DNA from 4 places in the Streptomyces sp. NPDC002867 genome. Region 4 is predicted to be linked to each of the others. Evidence: riboswitches for the same ligand, from Rfam matches in the RefSeq annotation. Region 4 holds a riboswitch; each other region holds the start of a gene.
The links. A riboswitch is a leader RNA that binds a small molecule or an ion and turns the genes downstream of it on or off. The one in region 4 is predicted to bind cyclic di-AMP.

Region 1 (4,203 bases), on a different contig from region 4:
GCGCGTGCCGCCCCGGCGGACCTGGCTCACCGGACGACGGGACGACCGCGACCCGGTGTGCCCGCGCTGCCGGGGGCCCCTGAGCTCCGGCCGCACCGGAGGCCGCCGCTCCGTGTGGTGCCCCGCCTGCCAGAGCTGAGCCGCCCGGAGCGGGCCGGCCGCACACGGAGCCCGCGTCACCAGGGCTTCGGCGTCGCTAGGGCTTCAGCAGGGCCTTGACCATGCCGTCGGCCTTGGCCTGGAACGTCGCGTACGCCTCGGGGCCCTTCTCCAGCGGCAACGTGTGCGTGGCGAAGCCCTCGACGCCGAGCGGATCGGCGTCCGTCAGCAGCGGAAGGATGTCGTCCATCCAGCGCCGGACATTGGCCTGCCCCATACGGAGCTGGATCTGCTTGTCGAACAGGGTGAGCATCGGCACGGGATCCGCCATGCCGCCGTAGACCCCGACCAGGGAGATCGTGCCACCGCGCCGTACCGCGTCGATGGCCGTGTAGAACGCCTCCAGCCGGTCCACGCCGACATGCTCCATGACGCGCCGGGCCACGCGTCCGGGCAGCAGACCTGTCGCCCACTGCCCCGCCTTGGCGACCGGTGCGCCGTGGGCCTCCATCCCCACGGCGTCGATGACCGCGTCCGAGCCGCGGCCGTCCGTCAGGTCGCGGACCGCGTCGGCGACCTCGTCGTGCTCGCGCAGGTCGAGGACCGTCACCCCGCGCGCCTCGGCCCGGTCGAGACGCTCGGGGACGAGGTCGATGCCGATGACGAGTCCGGCGCCCCGGTGCAGGGCCACGCGGCAGGCCATGTCGCCGATCGGTCCGAGGCCGAGCACGGTCAGCGACCCGCCGGGCGGTACGTCCGCGTACTCCACGGCCTGCCACGCCGTCGGCAGTACGTCCGAGAGGTAGACGAAACGCTCGTCCGGTGGCCCCTCGGGCACCTTGACCGGCAGTGTGTCGCCGAAGGGCACCCGCAGGTACTCGGCCTGCCCGCCGGGCACCTGCCCGTACAGCTTCGTGTAGCCGAACAGCGACGCGCCCATGCCGCGGTCCCGCACCTGGGTCGTCTCGCACTGCGAGTGGAGGCCCTGGGCGCACATGAAGCACTCACCGCACGAGACGTTGAACGGCACGACGACGCGGTCGCCGGCCGAGAGGGCCGTCACCTCGGGACCGGTCTCCTCCACGACGCCCATGGGCTCGTGGCCGAGGATGTCGCCGGGATCGAGGTACGGGCCCAGGACCTCGTAGAGGTGAAGATCCGAACCGCAGATGCCGGTGGACGTCACCCGGACGATCACATCCTTCGGCTCGGTGATGCGGGGATCGGGGACGGTCTCGATCCGGACGTCCCGCCTGCCCTGCCATGTCAGTGCGCGCATCGTTTCCTCCCGCGTTGCTCTCCGGTGGGCGGCCTGCGGCCGTCGTACGGGCGGCGCCGCGCACCCGGCCACCACGGCCGAGTACCCGAAGCGGGCGATGCCATTGCATACAGAAGAAAACGGACTATTGGTACTCAATGGAGCGTCGGACTTTCCGGTATGAGGCGTTTCTCTTTCATTGCCCGTATGTCCGTTTATGTATGAAGTGTGCGGCTGGGTTTCCTTGTTGCCGGTTTCGTGACGTCGGTCACGTGACGGAATGCCCTGGATGGCGGGCAGGCGTCGCAGCCGCCTTGCGTGGAGGGAAAGTTGAGTTCCCGACAGGAAATGAGGAAGGTCATTTCCGTCTCTTTTCTCCGGTCTTGCATTGCGGTTGTGAATTCAGGGCTTGTTCCGTCGGGCCGCTCTCGCTTACGGTCACCGCAATCCGGATGGACCGCCGAATCCTGCCGCCGTCCGGGAATCCGACCACGCACTCACGTTCGGCAGGAGCGGGGGACCCAGGTAAGCCGCCGATCCGGAAACCGGAACGGCTCGGGGTGAAGTCGCACCGACCATGCGACCGGGCATCTCCAGCCCGAACCCGACAGCTCACCTCGCAGGCGACGGAGAGGAATGCGTCATGCCTGCAAAGGGTAAGCACCGCCGTCCCAAGTCCGGCCGACTCGTCCGCGGCTTCGTCGCCGCGGGCACGGGCGGCGCCGCGCTCGCCCTGCCGTTGTTCGGCGCGACCACCGCCGGTGCCGCGCAGCCGGCCCAGGCCGCGACCGCGAAGACCGCCGTCACGGCGCCCGCCGCGGCGAAGAAGGCCCCCGTGACGTACACCGTCGTCGCGGGCGACTCCCTGTCGAAGATCGCCGAGGAGCACTCCGTCAGCGGCGGCTGGAAGAAGCTCTACAACGACAACCGCCGGAACATCGGCGCCGACCCGGCGCTGATCCGCCCCGGCCTGAAGCTGACCATCGGCGCCAAGGCCAAGCCCGCGGACCGCGCCGCCGACGCCGCCCGCGCCGACCGCTCCGAGGCCCGCACCGCCCTGGTGGCGAAGAAGGCCCCGGCCGCGAAGCCCGCCAAGGCCAAGACGTATTCCAACGATCTCGACGGCTGGATCAAGGAATCGCTCGACATCATGGCCAAGCACGGAATTCCCGGCACCTACGAGGGAATCCACCGGAACATCATGCGCGAGTCCTCCGGAAATCCGCTGGCGATCAACAACTGGGACATCAACGCGGTGAACGGAACGCCCTCCAAGGGCCTTCTCCAGGTGATCGACCCCACGTTCCGGGCCTACCACGTTCCCGGCACGCCGTTCGACAGCTACGACCCGGTCGCGAACATCACCGCCGCGTGCAACTACGCCGCCGCCAGGTACGGCTCCATCGACAACGTGAACGGTCCGTACTGACCGTAGCCCCGCAATTCGCGGCTTCGATTGCAGACGGAATCGCGCCGGGCGCCTGTTCTGACATCACGTCAGTGCGGCGCCCGGCGCGGCCATGTGCTCACCCGCGCCGACGGCGGGAAGGTTGGAGGATGCGACTGCTGCTGATCTCCGACACCCATGTGCCCCGGCGCGCCCGCCGCCTGCCCGACGAGGTGATGGCCCGTGTCGAGGAGGCCGACGTGGTGATCCACGCCGGCGACTGGGTCGACACCGCGACCCTCGACCTCCTTGAGGACCGCTCCGCCCGCCTCCTCGCGGTGTACGGCAACAACGACGGCGACGCGTTGCGCGCCCGGCTCCCGGAGGTGGCCCGCGCGGAGCTCGGTGGTCTCCGGTTCGGCGTCGTCCACGAGACGGGCCCCGCCGCCGGACGCGAGCGGCGCTGCGCCGAGAGGTTCCCGGACCTCGACGTCCTGGTCTTCGGCCACAGCCACATCCCGTGGGACACCACGGCCCCCGGCGGCCTGCGGCTCCTCAACCCCGGCTCCCCGACCGACCGCAGGCGACAGCCCCACCACACGTACATGACCGCGCGGGCGGCGGACGGCGCGCTGACCGAGGTCCTGCTGCACCGCCTGTGACCGGACCCCGGGTAGTTTTGCGGTCAACCGATCTCAGGAGCCGCCCCGTGTCCGCCAGGCCCCGCCTGCTGTACGTCACCGACCTCGCCTACCCGGCCAAGGGGCGGCGGTACTGCGACGAGGACATCCACTTGTCCTCACGGCTGCGCGAGGACTTCGACCTCGCCCTCGCCCACCCGGCGGACGCGGCCGGGCTGATGGACGGCTTCGACGGTGTCGTGGTGCGCAACAGCGGGCCCGTCCTGCACTACCAGGACGCGTACGACGCCTTCCGCGAGAAGGCCATAAGGACCGGCGCCCGGGTCTACAACCCGCTGACCGCACGCGGCGACATGGCGGGCAAGCAGTACCTGCTGGACCTCACCAGGGCCGGGTACCCGGTCATCCCCACGGTGGACCGGCTCGACGACCTCGGCCTGTTGCCCGCCTCCGACGTGTACGCGGTCAAGCCCAGGGCCGGCGCCGACTCCATCGGCCTCCACTTCGCGGACGCCGAGCAGCTCCCCGGCCTCATACGCGGCGACGTGCTGATACAGCCGCGCGTCGACTTCGTCTACGAGGTCTCCTTCTACTTCGTCGACGACACCTTCCAGTACGCCCTGCACGCCCCCGACCCCGCCCGCCGCTGGGACCTGGAGCCGTACGAACCCACCGCGGCCGACCTCGACTTCGCCCGGCGCCTCATCGCCTGGAACACCGTCGACCACGGCATCCAGCGCGTCGACGCCTGCCGCACCCGCGACGTCGGACTGCTGCTCGTCGAGCTCGAGGACCTCAATCCGTACCTGTCCCTGGAC
Region 2 (4,203 bases), on a different contig from region 4:
CTCTGCCCGTTGAGTTCACCGCCACCAGAAGCTGACGCAGCGTCAAGTCTGTGACTTTTACGTGATCTGCGCTGCATCGACTTGTGACTCACGTTCGAATGCGGCTACGTTCACCGTCGACTCGGCAGGCATCAGCAGGCCGCACAGTCCCCAGTAGTCACGCGAAAGGCAACCGCATGCGCTCCGGGAACGGACGTCACCGCCGCCCCCGTCAGGCTCCGGCCATCGTCGTCGCGGCGGGGGTGACCGGATCCGCCATCGCGATCCCCCTGCTCGGCGCGGGCTCCGCCTCCGCTGCCGACGCGGCCACCTGGGACCGCGTCGCCGAATGCGAGAGCAGCGGCATGTGGAGCGCGGACCTCGGCAACGGCTTCTACGGCGGGCTGCAGATGTCGCAGCAGACGTGGGAGGAGTTCGGCGGCACGGCGTACGCGCCGAGCGCCGACCTGGCGAGCCGTTCGCAGCAGATCGCGGTCGCGGAGAAGGTGCTGGACGCGCAGGGGCCCGACGCCTGGCAGGCATGCGCCCCGATCGCGGGGCTGACCAACGACGACGCCTCGACCGGTGTCGACCCCGGGGACCTCCTGCCTCTGCCGGACGCGAGCCCGGAGGCCGGAGCCGACACGAGGTCCGACACGGGCGCCGACGCGGATGCACCGGCCGACTCCGGTGACGCAGGCGCCGGCGACCCGGCCGTGGACGCGCCGGACGGTTCGCGGGAGACCCCCGCGCCGGACGCCTCCACAAGGCCCACGCCCGAGGACGGCGACGCGCAGGCGTCCCCGGCCCCGTCCGCCGGCACGGACGGCGCCGAGGCGTCCGACCCCGCGACCGGCGCGGGCAGGCACCGGGGCGAGCCCGCCCCCGACGATGCCGAAACGGGCATCGAGGACAAGGAGCGCGAAAGCGGTCGTCATGCCTCACGAGGTGACGCATCGGCACGTGACGGGGTGACAGAGGGCGCGTCCGACGGTACGTACACCGTCCGGCCGGGCGACACTCTGTGGGCCATCGCCGACGAGCGCGAGGTGCCCGGGGGGTGGGGTGCCCTCTATGAGGCGAACGAGAAGACCGTGGGCGCCGACCCCGATCTCATCCTCCCCGGTCAGAGCCTCGATCTCGGCCTGAACGGCGAGTAGTTCAAGCGGCGATTCGCTGGCATATGTCCGTTCTGTGCAAGTGAGACAAGGGTCTCTTTGCCGCAACTGGCCGATATCGCCCAGCAAATTCGCCCAAGCCGTGCCCGACCTGCGCAAACGCCTCCCAAGTGGAGGGCGGTTCGGGCGATTTCTCCCCGATGTTCGACTTTGGACATCGGGGAGCGGTGTGTTTACGGTCGGAACCGCTCGCCACCGCGGGCACCGTCGACCGTCACGCCGAATCCTGCCGTCGGTCGGGGGGAACAGTCGTCGCTCAGTGCGCCGAAGGCAGGAGCGGGGGACCCAAGGTAAGTGCCGGTCCCGGCCGTCGATCACGACGGCCGAGAACGGCTGGGGGTGGAGCCGCGCGCATCGACGCGCGGCCGGGCAACTCTTCCGGCCCGAACCCGACAGCTCACCTCGCAGGCGTCGGTGAGGAGAAGCTCCATGCTGCGTTCCGGCAAGGCCAAGCACCGCCGCTCGTCGAAGACTGTTCGTCTCGCAACGCTCGCCGGCGTCGCCGGTGCCGCCGTCGCGGCCCCGATGCTCGGCGCCACCTCGGCCTCCGCCGCCACCGCCTCCGAGTGGGACGCCGTCGCCCAGTGCGAGTCCGGTGGCAACTGGTCCATCAACACCGGCAACGGTTACTACGGCGGCCTGCAGTTCTCCGCCTCCACCTGGGCGGCCTACGGCGGCACGTCGTACGCCCCGTCCGCCGACCAGGCCTCCAAGTCCCAGCAGATCGCGATAGCCGAGAAGGTCCTCGCCGGCCAGGGCAAGGGCGCCTGGCCGAACTGCGGCGTGGGCCTCTCCAGCGCCCCCTACAACGGCGGCTCCGCCGAGCCGGCCGAGAAGCGCGCCGAGGCCCCGACCACCCGCTCCGAGCGTGCCGAGGCCCCCGCGCCGAAGAAGGCCGCGGCCACGTCGTTCAAGAAGGGCGACGGCGAGTACAAGGTCAAGGCCGGGGACACCCTGGGCAAGATCGCGGAGGCCGAGAAGGTCAAGGGCGGCTGGAAGAAGCTCTTCGACCTCAACAAGGACGTCATCGAGAACGCCGATGTCATCTACCCGGGCCAGCAGCTCCACCTGAGCTGACCGCCCGCCGTCCGCGGGCCCGCGGACGGATTCCGAGCACCCCGGTCCGGCGCTGCTTCCCCCGTAAGCGCCGGGCCGGGGTTCGGTCGTGAAGGGCCCCGAAGAGCCTTACTTACGGGTAGCTTGCGGGGGTTTTGTCCGGCAAGCCCAGCGTTCATGCCCTTTTTCGTCCCACGGGGCGGGCATCGGCCGGCCTTTGCCCCCGAGGCGGTTAGGCTCTTGCCGCAAGGCCAAGCAGACCTCTGCACATTTCTCGCGTCACATCCCAGAAGGAGATGCTCGTGCCGTCCATCGACGTCGTCGTAGCCCGGGAAATCCTGGACTCCCGAGGCAACCCCACGGTCGAGGTCGAGGTTGGCCTCGACGACGGCAGCACGGGTCGTGCTGCTGTTCCGTCCGGCGCCTCCACCGGTGCGTTCGAGGCCATTGAGCTCCGCGACGGTGACCAGAACCGTTACCAGGGCAAGGGTGTCGAGAAGGCCGTCCTCGCCGTCATCGAGCAGATCGGTCCGGAGCTCGTCGGCTACGACGCCACCGAGCAGCGCCTGATCGACCAGGCGATGTTCGACCTGGACGCCACCGACAACAAGGCGTCGCTCGGCGCCAACGCCATCCTCGGTGTCTCCCTCGCCGTCGCGCACGCCGCCTCCGAGGCGTCCGACCTGCCGCTCTTCCGCTACCTGGGCGGCCCGAACGCGCACCTGCTGCCCGTTCCGATGATGAACATCCTGAACGGCGGCTCGCACGCCGACTCCAACGTGGACATCCAGGAGTTCATGATCGCGCCGATCGGTGCGGAGTCCTTCTCCGAGGCCCTGCGCTGGGGCACCGAGGTCTACCACACCCTCAAGAAGGTGCTGAAGACCAAGGGCCTGTCCACCGGCCTCGGCGACGAGGGCGGCTTCGCGCCGAACCTCGACTCCAACCGCGCCGCCCTCGACCTCATCCTCGAGGCCATCAAGGAGGCCGGCTACGCCCCGGGCAAGGACATCGCGCTCGCGCTGGACGTCGCCGCGTCCGAGTTCTACAAGGACGGCGCGTACCAGTTCGAGGGCAAGGCCCGCTCGGCCGCCGAGATGACCGAGTACTACGAGGAGCTCGTCGCCTCCTACCCGCTGGTCTCCATCGAGGACCCGCTGTTCGAGGACGACTGGGCCGGCTGGAAGGTCATCACCGACAAGCTCGGCTCCAAGGTCCAGCTCGTCGGCGACGACCTGTTCGTCACCAACCCGGAGCGTCTGGCCCGCGGCATCGAGGAGGGCACCGCCAACGCCCTGCTCGTCAAGGTCAACCAGATCGGTTCGCTGACCGAGACCCTGGACGCCGTCGAGCTCGCCCAGCGCAACGGCTTCAAGTGCATGATGTCCCACCGCTCCGGCGAGACCGAGGACGTCACCATCGCCGACCTGGCCGTCGCCACCAACTGCGGCCAGATCAAGACCGGCGCCCCGGCCCGCTCCGAGCGCGTCGCCAAGTACAACCAGCTGCTGCGCATCGAGGAGATCCTCGACGACGCCGCGGTGTACGCCGGCCGCAGCGCCTTCCCGCGCTTCAAGGGCTGACCGCGGGCTGACACCCCCGCCTCCGTACGTCCCTGGCCCCGGTCCCGTACCGTGTCCGGGGACGTACGCGTGTGAAAGGGGAGGCGAGAGAGCATGGCGCGCAGGCCGGAGCCGGACCGGTTCTCCACCGCGACGAGACTGCGGCTGCTCGGCGAGCAGACCGCCGCCCGCGTCTACCGGTCGCAGAGCCGTCGCCAGGCCCGCCGCTCCCGGCTCACCGGCCGGGCCGCGTTCCTCGCGCTGGTCGTCTGCTCCCTGGTGGTCGCCCTCGCCTACCCGATGCGCCAGTACGTCTCCCAGCGCGCCGAGATCGCCGAGCAGGAACGCCGGATGGCCGAGGCCCGCGAGCAGGTCGAGGAGCTCCGGGACGAGAAGGCCCGCCTCCAGGACGACATGTACATCCGGCG
Region 3 (4,203 bases), on a different contig from region 4:
ACGCGGCTGTCGAGCAGATCGAGCAGCGGGGCGTGGCGGCCGTGCGGATCGCCGATGTCGCCTCGTCCCTCGGCGTCTCCAGCGCCCTGGTGCTCTACCACTTCTCGTCCAAGGAACAGCTGGTCGCCGCGGCGTTCACGCATGCCGCCGACGCCGACCTGGCCCACCTGCGCAAAATCCTCGGGCGGCGCACCTCCGCGCTGCGCCGGCTGCGGACGGCCGTCCGCTGGTACGCCCCGACCGGCCAGGCCAAGGGCTGGCGGCTGTGGATCGACGCCTGGGCCGCCTCCCTGCGGGATCCGACCCTGCGCGAGGTCGCCCGCGCCCTCGACCAGCAGTGGAAGGCGGCGCTGGCCGAGGTGATCGCGGAGGGCGCGGAGGCCGGGGAGTTCCCGTGCGAGGACCCGGCGGCCGCGGCCTGGCGTCTGACGGCGTTCCTCGACGGGCTCGCCGTGCAGATGACGTCGTACGCGGGTTCGCTGACCCGTGCGGCGATGCTGCAGTGGACGGACGAGGCGCTGGCCCGCGAGCTGGGGGTGGACCGCGAGGCGCTCACGGCGTCCCGCTAGCCGGGGCGCCGGCGCCCGGGGCGCGTGCCCCGGGCACTGTGCCGCCTCGGCTCAGAGCGGCAGGAGGTCCGGGCGCTTGGCCTCCACGTGGTCGCCGGAGCTCTCACCCCGCAGCCGCCGGCCGATCCACGGCACCAGGTGCTCACGCGCCCACTGGATGTCGTCGCGCCGCACCTCGAAGGCACCGCGCGGCGGGAGCGGCGGCCAGGGCTGGTCGGGGTCGGCGGGCACGTCGAGACCGAGCACCTGGGCGGCGCGCAGGGCGACGCGGGTGTGGCCCTCGGGTGACAGGTGCAGTCGGTCCGCGTCCCACGCACGCCGGTCCTGAACGGATTTGAGCGACCACAGGTCGAGGACGGGGCAGTCGTGGCGGTCGGCGATGGCCCGCACGTGCGCGGTGTACGTGGCGATCTTTCCGCGCAGATGACGCAGGACCGGCACGTCCCGGGTGTCGAAGCCGGTGGTCACCATGACCGTTCCGACCGAGTTCTTGAGGTCGGCGACCGCCCGCTCGAGCCGCTCGGCCACGTCGTCCGGGTCGCTGCCCGGCCGGATGATGTCGTTGCCTCCCGCGCAGAACGTCACCAGGTCGGGGGCGAGTTGCTTGGCCCTCGGGACCTGCTCGTCGACGATCTGGTCGAGGAGGCGGCCGCGTACGGCGAGGTTGGCGTACCGGAAGGTGTGCTCCGGCGTCAGGTCGGCGAGCAGTACCGCGAACCGGTCCGCCCAGCCGACGTACGTCCCGTCGGGGCCGGGGTCTCCCACGCCCTCGGTGAAGCTGTCACCGATCGCCGCGTACGACCCGAATGAGCCCTTGTTCTCTGTTCTCGAATCGTCTGCCACGGGAGCACATCTTTCCTTTACGGATGTGACCTACGCGACCGTAAGGAGGGGTTGACGGGAGGTGATCTATGCCACCTGTCAAGTTTCCGTCAAGCCGGAATACGCGGAATCCCCCGCTCCGCCGCCGGACGGAACGAGGGATGCGCGGCCGGCGGCCCAACGGGCCGCCGGTGTACGTCAGATGGAGACGCCGTGCTGGCGCAGGTAGGCCAGCGGGTCGATGTCGGAGCCGTACGACGGGCTGGTACGGATCTCGAAGTGCAGGTGCGGACCGGTGGAGTTGCCGGTGGAACCGGACAGACCGATCTGCTCGCCGCCCGCAACGCTCTGACCGCTGGAGACGGACAGGGACGAGAGGTGGGCGTACTGCGAGTAGGTGCCGTCGCCGTGCTGGATGACGACCTCGTTGCCGTACGAGCCGCTCCAGCCGGCCGAGACGACGGTGCCCGGACCGACGGACTTCACGCTCGTGCCGCTGCCGGCGATGAAGTCGACGCCGGTGTGGTAGCCACTGGACCACATGGCACCGGACGCGCGGTACGGCGTGGAGACACCGCCGCCGACGGGGGCGGTCCAGCCGGAGGACGCCGGGGCGGCCTTCTCGGCGGGAGCCTTTGTGGCGGGGGCCTTTGTGGCGGGGGCCTTTGTGGCGGGGGCCTTTGTGGCGGGAGCCGCAGGGGCGGGCGCCGCGGCACGCGAGGCGTCGCGCGAGGACCGGGACGTGGACTCGGAGCGCGGCCCGGGGTCCTTCTTCGCCTTCGACTTCGCGTTGATGGTCAGTTCAAGACCCGGGTGGATCAGCGCCGGGTCCGCACCGATGGCACGGCGGTTGTCGTTGTAGAGCTTCTTCCAGCCGCCGCGGACGTTCTGCTCGTCGGCGATCTTGGCAAGGTAGTCGCCGGCGACGACGGTGTACGTCTTCGGAGCCTTCGCCGCGGTCGGAGCGGCCGCGGCGGCCGAGGCCGGAGCGGCCTTCTGGGGAGCGGCGGCGGGGGTCGCGGCGTTGGCGCCGGTTGCGCCGAGCAGCGGCAGGGCTATGGCGGCGCTGCCCGTACCGGCGGCGACGAGGCCGCGGCTGACGGGGTTGGCCTTGGGACGGCGGTGCTTACCCTTTCCGGGCATGGCGCATTCCTCTCCGGCGCCTGCGAGGTGAGCTGTCGGGTTCGGGCTGGAGATGCCCGTTCGCGCTGGTTGCGCGAATTAACCCCGAGCCGTCCGGATTCTCCGGATACGGCGTACTACCTGGGTCCCCCGCTCCTGCCACGCGTGGGTGGGTTCGAAGTCCGGTCGGCGGCAGGATTAGGCGGTCCGTCCGGATTGAGCGTGACCGTAGGCGAGTACACCGGGCGGAACAAGCCGCGAATTTCCCCCGGCTTTCCCGGTCGCGATTTCCGGGCCGCCCCACTCGTCACCCTCCGTGGACGAGTGACAGTCAATTCCCTTGCTGACCACGGAATTGACACGGGGAAAGCAGGCACGTTCCGTCACGAATATGATCCTGCTCACGAGCCGTACCCCATCTCCCCCGTAGACGGGGCACGTTATCCGCAAGGGCTCAATTCGGACAGAAGGCACAAATAATCGCCTAAGCGTGCACTTGGGCACCAAGCACCGTCCGCAACGCCCGACTTCGTCCCCTGCCGCCGCGCGGCCGGCGACGGAGCTCCTCACCGCCCGCTTCCGGTCAGCCTGAATTCAGCCAGTCGCATCCCGGAGAAACACCACGCGAATGACGGCAGGCCCCTTTCACCCAAAGGGAATCGGGCCGCCCCACTCATCGGTTTTCGATCACGGCGCCTGCCATTCACGCGGAGCCCGGGTGCGTCGTGCGGGGGTGCGCCCGCGGGCCCCGGCCCTCATGACAGTGCCGGGGCGGCCGCCCCCGCCACGCCCGCGGGCACGGAACGCATCACGACCGACATGATTGCCTGATGAACCTGTGCCGTATCGTCGGATCGCGCCATCGTCGGCGACCGGCGCCGACGGCCGTCGCCTGAAGGAGTCCACGTGACGCAGCAGCTGCCGCAGGCCCCGTCGACCGAACCCCGGCTGGCCGGAGTGCGAAACTTCCGGGACGTGGGCGGACTGCCGACCGTGGACGGCGGGCGCGTGCGGCACGGCAGGCTCTACCGCAGCGGGCACCTCGCGCACGCCACCGAGGGCGACGCCGCCTTCCTCGCGTCCCTCGGGCTGCACACGATCTTCGACTTCCGCAATGCGGCGGACCAGCGGCTGGAAGGCCCGGACGTCGAGCTCCCGGGCGTGCGGAACGTGAATCTCCCGCTGAGCGACCCGGCCGACGGCGCGGAGTTCTGGAAGATGGTCCGGGACGGCAACCTCGACCAGCTGAAGTCGATCCTGGCCGACGGCAAGGGCGCCGCCCGGATGATCGCCTCCTACCGGATGATCATCAAGGAGCGGACCGCCGAGCACAGCCGCGTCCTGCACGCACTGGCCGAGGACAGCGTCCCGGCGCTGATGCACTGCGCGGCCGGCAAGGACCGCGCCGGCCTGTCGATCGCGGTGACCCTGCTCGCCGTCGGCGTGGAGCGCGAGGCGATCGAGGCGGACTACCTGAAGTCGAACGACCCGCACCGCCGCTACAAGATCAAGCGCGGCGACGACTCCCCCGAGGCCATGTCGGCGCAGGTCATGGAGCTGCTGAGCCCGCTGTTCGACGCCCGCGCCACCTATCTGTCCGCCGCGTTCGAGACCATCGAGGAGACGTGGGGCGGCACCGAGCAGTACCTCGCGAAGGGGCTCGGGCTCTCCGCGACGACCCGTGAGCGGC
Region 4 (4,203 bases):
AGCATCCGGTACGCGACCGCCCGCAGGTGTGAGCGGTGCTCCTCGAAGCGCTGTGCCAGGAAGTCGTGCTCGTTCATCGTCCGCCCCGTATCCGTTGTCGTCCGCCCTGTCACAGCATTGACGGAGCGCACGGTGCGGATGTGACGGAAACCTCGCCACCAGGCCGGATACGCCAGGACGAGGCCGAAAATGCGGCCGCAGAGGCCGAAAATGTGGCCGGAGGGCTGCCTGTGAGGCCGGATCGGCGGGCCGGACCCGTAAATGGAGTGGATCTTGCTCCGGATGGCGTAAGGTGGTGTTCACCGACGCGGGGTGGAGCAGCTCGGTAGCTCGCTGGGCTCATAACCCAGAGGTCGCAGGTTCAAATCCTGTCCCCGCTACTGAAGACGGCGGCCCGGCAATCGATCATCTCGATTGCCGGGCCGGCGTCGTTTCCGGCACCCGTGACCTGGGTTTCTGTGCGGCCGGGCGTGGCAAGTCGCCGCGCGCTCCAGGGGCGCGCAGCATGGGAGGTGCGCGGCACCGGTCCGTGGGCGTGGGCGGAGCGGCAGGGAGAACACCTGTGGGGCGAGAACAGGGCAGCAGGTATGTCGCGCCGTGGTTCGTCCGTCTCCTGCCCGCCGCGATGATCGCCGGCGGCGTCGTCTTCGACCTGCTGACACCGGCCCGTTTCACCGCGGTGCCGCTCTTCGCCGCGGCCCCGCTCATCGCGGCGCCGATCGTCACCTGGGTCGTGACGCTTCTGACCGGTATCGCCGCCGTCCTGGCCACGACAGGCCTGCACGCCTACAACGCCACCATCGACCAGATCACCGCCGTCACCGAGACGAGCACGGTGCTCACCGTGGCGGCCCTCGCGCTGTTGATCAACGGAGTCGTGACGCGCAGCAGCGCGCGGCTCGCCTCGGCGCGAGTGATCGCCGAGGCCGCGCAGCGCGCCGTGCTGCCCACGCCCGCGGACCGGATCGCCGGTCTGCACATCGCGGCGCGGTACGAGGCGGCGCAGGCGGACGCGTTCATCGGCGGCGACCTCTTCGCGGTGCAGGACACCCCGCACGGGGTGCGGCTGATGGTGGGGGACGTGCGCGGCAAGGGGATGGAGGCGGTGGCGGCCGTCGCCGTGCTGATCGGGGCGTTCCGGGAGGCGGCCGAGCAGGAGACCTCGCTCGAGGGCGTGGCGCGGCGGCTGGAGCGGGCGCTGACGCGCGAGGGCATGCGGCGGGAGGGTCTGGACGCCATCGAGGGGTTCACCACCGCCGTCCTCGGCGAGATCCCGCCCGGCGATGGTGCGGGTCACGGGACCGTACGGCTGGTGAACCGCGGGCATCCCGACCCGCTGGTGCTGCACGCCGACGGCGGACTGGACGTGCTGGAGCCCTCCGAGGCCGCGCTGCCCTTGGGCATGGGCGACCTGGGCATGTGGCCGGACCGCGCCGAGGAGTATCCGCTGCCCGTCGGCTCGACGCTGCTGCTGTACACGGACGGCCTGTCCGAGGCGCGTGACGCCCGAGGCGTCTTCTACGACCCGGGTGAACGGCTCCGGGGCAGCGTCTTCCCCGGTCCCGAGGCACTGCTCGACGCGCTGGTCGACGACGTGCGCCGGTACACGGGCGGCGCGTCCACGGACGACATGGCGCTCCTGGCGGTCGGCCGACCGGGGGCGGGGCAGCCGGAACGGCGGCGGACGGTGCCGGTCGTCTCCGCGGACGGCGCGTCCCGGACGCCTGGGCGGCGCGCGGTGCGTGGTGCGGCCGGCGCCCGCCCGGCGCGGGGGCGCGGCACGCCGACGGCGGGCGGCTGAGCCGCGGGCGCGGCCGGCCGGGCTGAGGGGCGCAGCACGCAGGGACGGCGAAGGCGTACGGCGCATCCGTACGGTGCGTAGTCGCAAGATGCCACTGTGCACAACATTTGACGCAACGTCAGAATGTGGGATCGACCTGAAGGGTGATCAAGTCGCCCGATTCCGCCTGCTTCTGTCCTGGTAAGTCCCGGCCGCGGTCGTTAACGATCACTCGGAACAGCTTGGAATCGGGCCTCGGCTTCTATTAACGTTCGATAACGCAGCGCGGTCGTCCCAGTCGTCGCAAGAGACGGCACCGTGCGCACGCGCCGAATCCCGCAAGGGAACCGGGGAACCACCAATTGGGGTGAATCGGGCATCATTTGCCGCTCAGTCCGCGGCCGAGGATGCCCGTAGGAGACCTTCCTGCTCCGAACCCGTCAGCTAACCCGGTAGGCGAGAAGGAAGGAAAGGAGTACGCCTTCGTGGCGTCCAACATGCCTGCCCCCGAGGCCCCGTTCGCGCCCGCTCACTTCGGCGGCGACGCCGCGGAGCGGACGTGGGAGGAATGGAATCCCACCGAGGAATCCGTCCGCCCGGTGCGTGGTCGGCACCGCGTCGTCAAGCAGCGCGGCGGGCTCGCCCGCAGCTCCACCGTCCTCGGCGTCGGCGTCATCGCCGCGGTCGGCGCCGGTGGCATAGCGACCGCCCAGGACAAGCCCGCGGTCTCCATCTCCCTCCCCGACTCGATCGCGGACAGCCTCCCCGACGCCAAGTCCCTTCCGGGCGTGGGCTCCCTCATCTCCGACGACGCCGACTCCGAGGGCTCCGAGGCGAACGCGGCCCCGCTCACCGCGACGACCACCGTCGCCGACAACGGGACGGCCGGCGCGGGCGAGGCCCTGCGCGCCCGCATCCTCCAGCAGGCCGAGCAGCAGCGCGCCGAGGCGGACGCCGAGGCGAAGGCCGCCGCCGAGAAGCTGGCCGCCGAGCAGGCCGCCGCCGCGGCCGCGGAGCAGCAGAGCAAGGCCGAGGCCCAGGCGGCCGAGGAGAAGCGGAAGGCCGAGGAGGCCGCGCGGGCCAAGGAAGAGGCGGAGCGCCTCGCCAAGATCGCCGCGAGCTACGCCCTGCCCACCTCCTCGTACACGATCACTTCCACGTACGGCGAGTCCGGCTCCATGTGGTCCTCCGGTCAGCACACCGGTCTGGACTTCGCCGCTCCCACGGGCACCCCGGTCAAGGCGGTGCACGGCGGCACGATCAAGTCGGCCGGCTGGTCCGGTTCGTACGGCTACCGCATCGTGCTGGAGCTGGAGGACGGCACCGAGGTCTGGTACGCCCACCTGTCGTCGATGACCGCGAGCGCGGGCCAGCAGGTCGCCACCGGCGAGACCATCGGCCGCGTCGGCGCGACCGGCAACGTCACCGGACCGCACCTGCACATGGAGGTGCACACCCCGGGCGGCTCCGGCCTCGACCCGATGGCCTGGCTGCGGGACAAGGGCCTCACGATCTGATCGACGGCAGCGGCCGAAGGCGCGCGGTACGGAGTCTCCGTGCCGCGCGTTCTTGTGTCCGGGCTCTTTGCGTGGCGTGCGTCCTCGGGTCCGCGCGCCGGCGCGGCGACGAGCATCGCGGGGTCAGCGGCGGTACGGGTTGTAGCCGCCGTAGTCGCGGTGCGGTGGCGGCACGGCGACCCGGCCCGTCGCCCGCGCCGCGTACACGAGCGAGGGCGCGGCCACGTCCCTGCGCCGCCACAGGTGGTGCAGCAGCTCCCGCTCGCGCTCCGCGAAGTCCGGGCCCGCCGCGCCGCGCTGGGCCCGGTGGCGGAGAGAGGCGAGCGACGTCGCGAACGCCTCGTACTCCGAGACCGCGTGTCCCGCGGCCGGTCCGTACGTCCGCCGCGCGTAGTCGCGCGCCATGGTGCGGGCGCGCATCGAGGACAGCGCCTGCGGCTCCGCGGCCGCCAGCCAGCCCGCCGCCGCGTACGCCGGCAACTCGGTCGATATCGTGCGCAGCTCGCGCTGCCGGGTCCATATGGTCAGCCAGGTCAGCAGCCCGAAGGCGGGCACCATGAACGCCGCGTACACCCCGTAGAAACCCCACGGGCCGAACAGCGACGCCGAGCCGTTCCACAGGGCGTGCATGCCCATCGCGAGGGCAAGGCCGAGCAGGGGCAGCGCGATGCGCCGTATTCGGTGGCGGCGCGCGGCGAGTGCGGCGAGACCGAAACCGATGCCGGTGAGCACCGTGAAGAACGGGTGCGCGAACGGCGACATCACGACCCGCACGAAGAACGTCGCCGCGGTGACCGACGCCAGGCCCGAGGTGCCGAACGCCTGGTCCTCGCCGTAGGCGTTGCCGAGGTACAGGATGTTCTCGGTGAAGGCGAAGCCGGTCGCCGTCACGCCCGCGACCACGAC

Region 1: it holds a riboswitch for cyclic di-AMP, as region 4 does, so the genes downstream of both, ACWD0A_RS06470 (transglycosylase SLT domain-containing protein) here and ACWD0A_RS23210 (M23 family metallopeptidase) in region 4, are expected to answer to the same signal.
Region 2: it holds a riboswitch for cyclic di-AMP, as region 4 does, so the genes downstream of both, ACWD0A_RS16720 (transglycosylase family protein) here and ACWD0A_RS23210 (M23 family metallopeptidase) in region 4, are expected to answer to the same signal.
Region 3: it holds a riboswitch for cyclic di-AMP, as region 4 does, so the genes downstream of both, ACWD0A_RS10910 (M23 family metallopeptidase) here and ACWD0A_RS23210 (M23 family metallopeptidase) in region 4, are expected to answer to the same signal.

What each region holds. Positions count from the first base shown of each region.
Region 1 covers NZ_JBSFUR010000005.1:74,343-78,545, forward strand. The annotation lists gene ACWD0A_RS06460 (Fpg/Nei family DNA glycosylase) at 1-139, shown strand, start outside; gene ACWD0A_RS06465 (zinc-dependent alcohol dehydrogenase) at 197-1,378, opposite strand; cyclic di-AMP (ydaO/yuaA leader) riboswitch at 1,840-1,996, shown strand; gene ACWD0A_RS06470 (transglycosylase SLT domain-containing protein) at 2,001-2,786, shown strand; gene ACWD0A_RS06475 (metallophosphoesterase family protein) at 2,915-3,406, shown strand; gene ACWD0A_RS06480 (hypothetical protein) at 3,454-4,203, shown strand, end outside.
Region 2 covers NZ_JBSFUR010000015.1:6,064-10,266, reverse strand. The annotation lists gene ACWD0A_RS16730 (cytochrome P450 family protein) at 1-35, shown strand, start outside; gene ACWD0A_RS16725 (transglycosylase family protein) at 177-1,139, shown strand; cyclic di-AMP (ydaO/yuaA leader) riboswitch at 1,410-1,583, shown strand; gene ACWD0A_RS16720 (transglycosylase family protein) at 1,587-2,234, shown strand; gene eno (phosphopyruvate hydratase) at 2,510-3,796, shown strand; gene ACWD0A_RS16710 (FtsB family cell division protein) at 3,890-4,203, shown strand, end outside.
Region 3 covers NZ_JBSFUR010000008.1:198,274-202,476, reverse strand. The annotation lists gene ACWD0A_RS10920 (TetR/AcrR family transcriptional regulator) at 1-569, shown strand, start outside; gene ACWD0A_RS10915 (SGNH/GDSL hydrolase family protein) at 621-1,412, opposite strand; gene ACWD0A_RS10910 (M23 family metallopeptidase) at 1,590-2,534, opposite strand; cyclic di-AMP (ydaO/yuaA leader) riboswitch at 2,537-2,695, opposite strand; gene ACWD0A_RS10905 (tyrosine-protein phosphatase) at 3,420-4,203, shown strand, end outside.
Region 4 covers NZ_JBSFUR010000025.1:83,735-87,937, forward strand. The annotation lists gene sigJ (RNA polymerase sigma factor SigJ) at 1-77, opposite strand, end outside; tRNA gene ACWD0A_RS23200 (tRNA-Met) at 307-380, shown strand; gene ACWD0A_RS23205 (PP2C family protein-serine/threonine phosphatase) at 563-1,801, shown strand; cyclic di-AMP (ydaO/yuaA leader) riboswitch at 2,098-2,254, shown strand; gene ACWD0A_RS23210 (M23 family metallopeptidase) at 2,266-3,297, shown strand; gene ACWD0A_RS23215 (PrsW family intramembrane metalloprotease) at 3,421-4,203, opposite strand, start outside.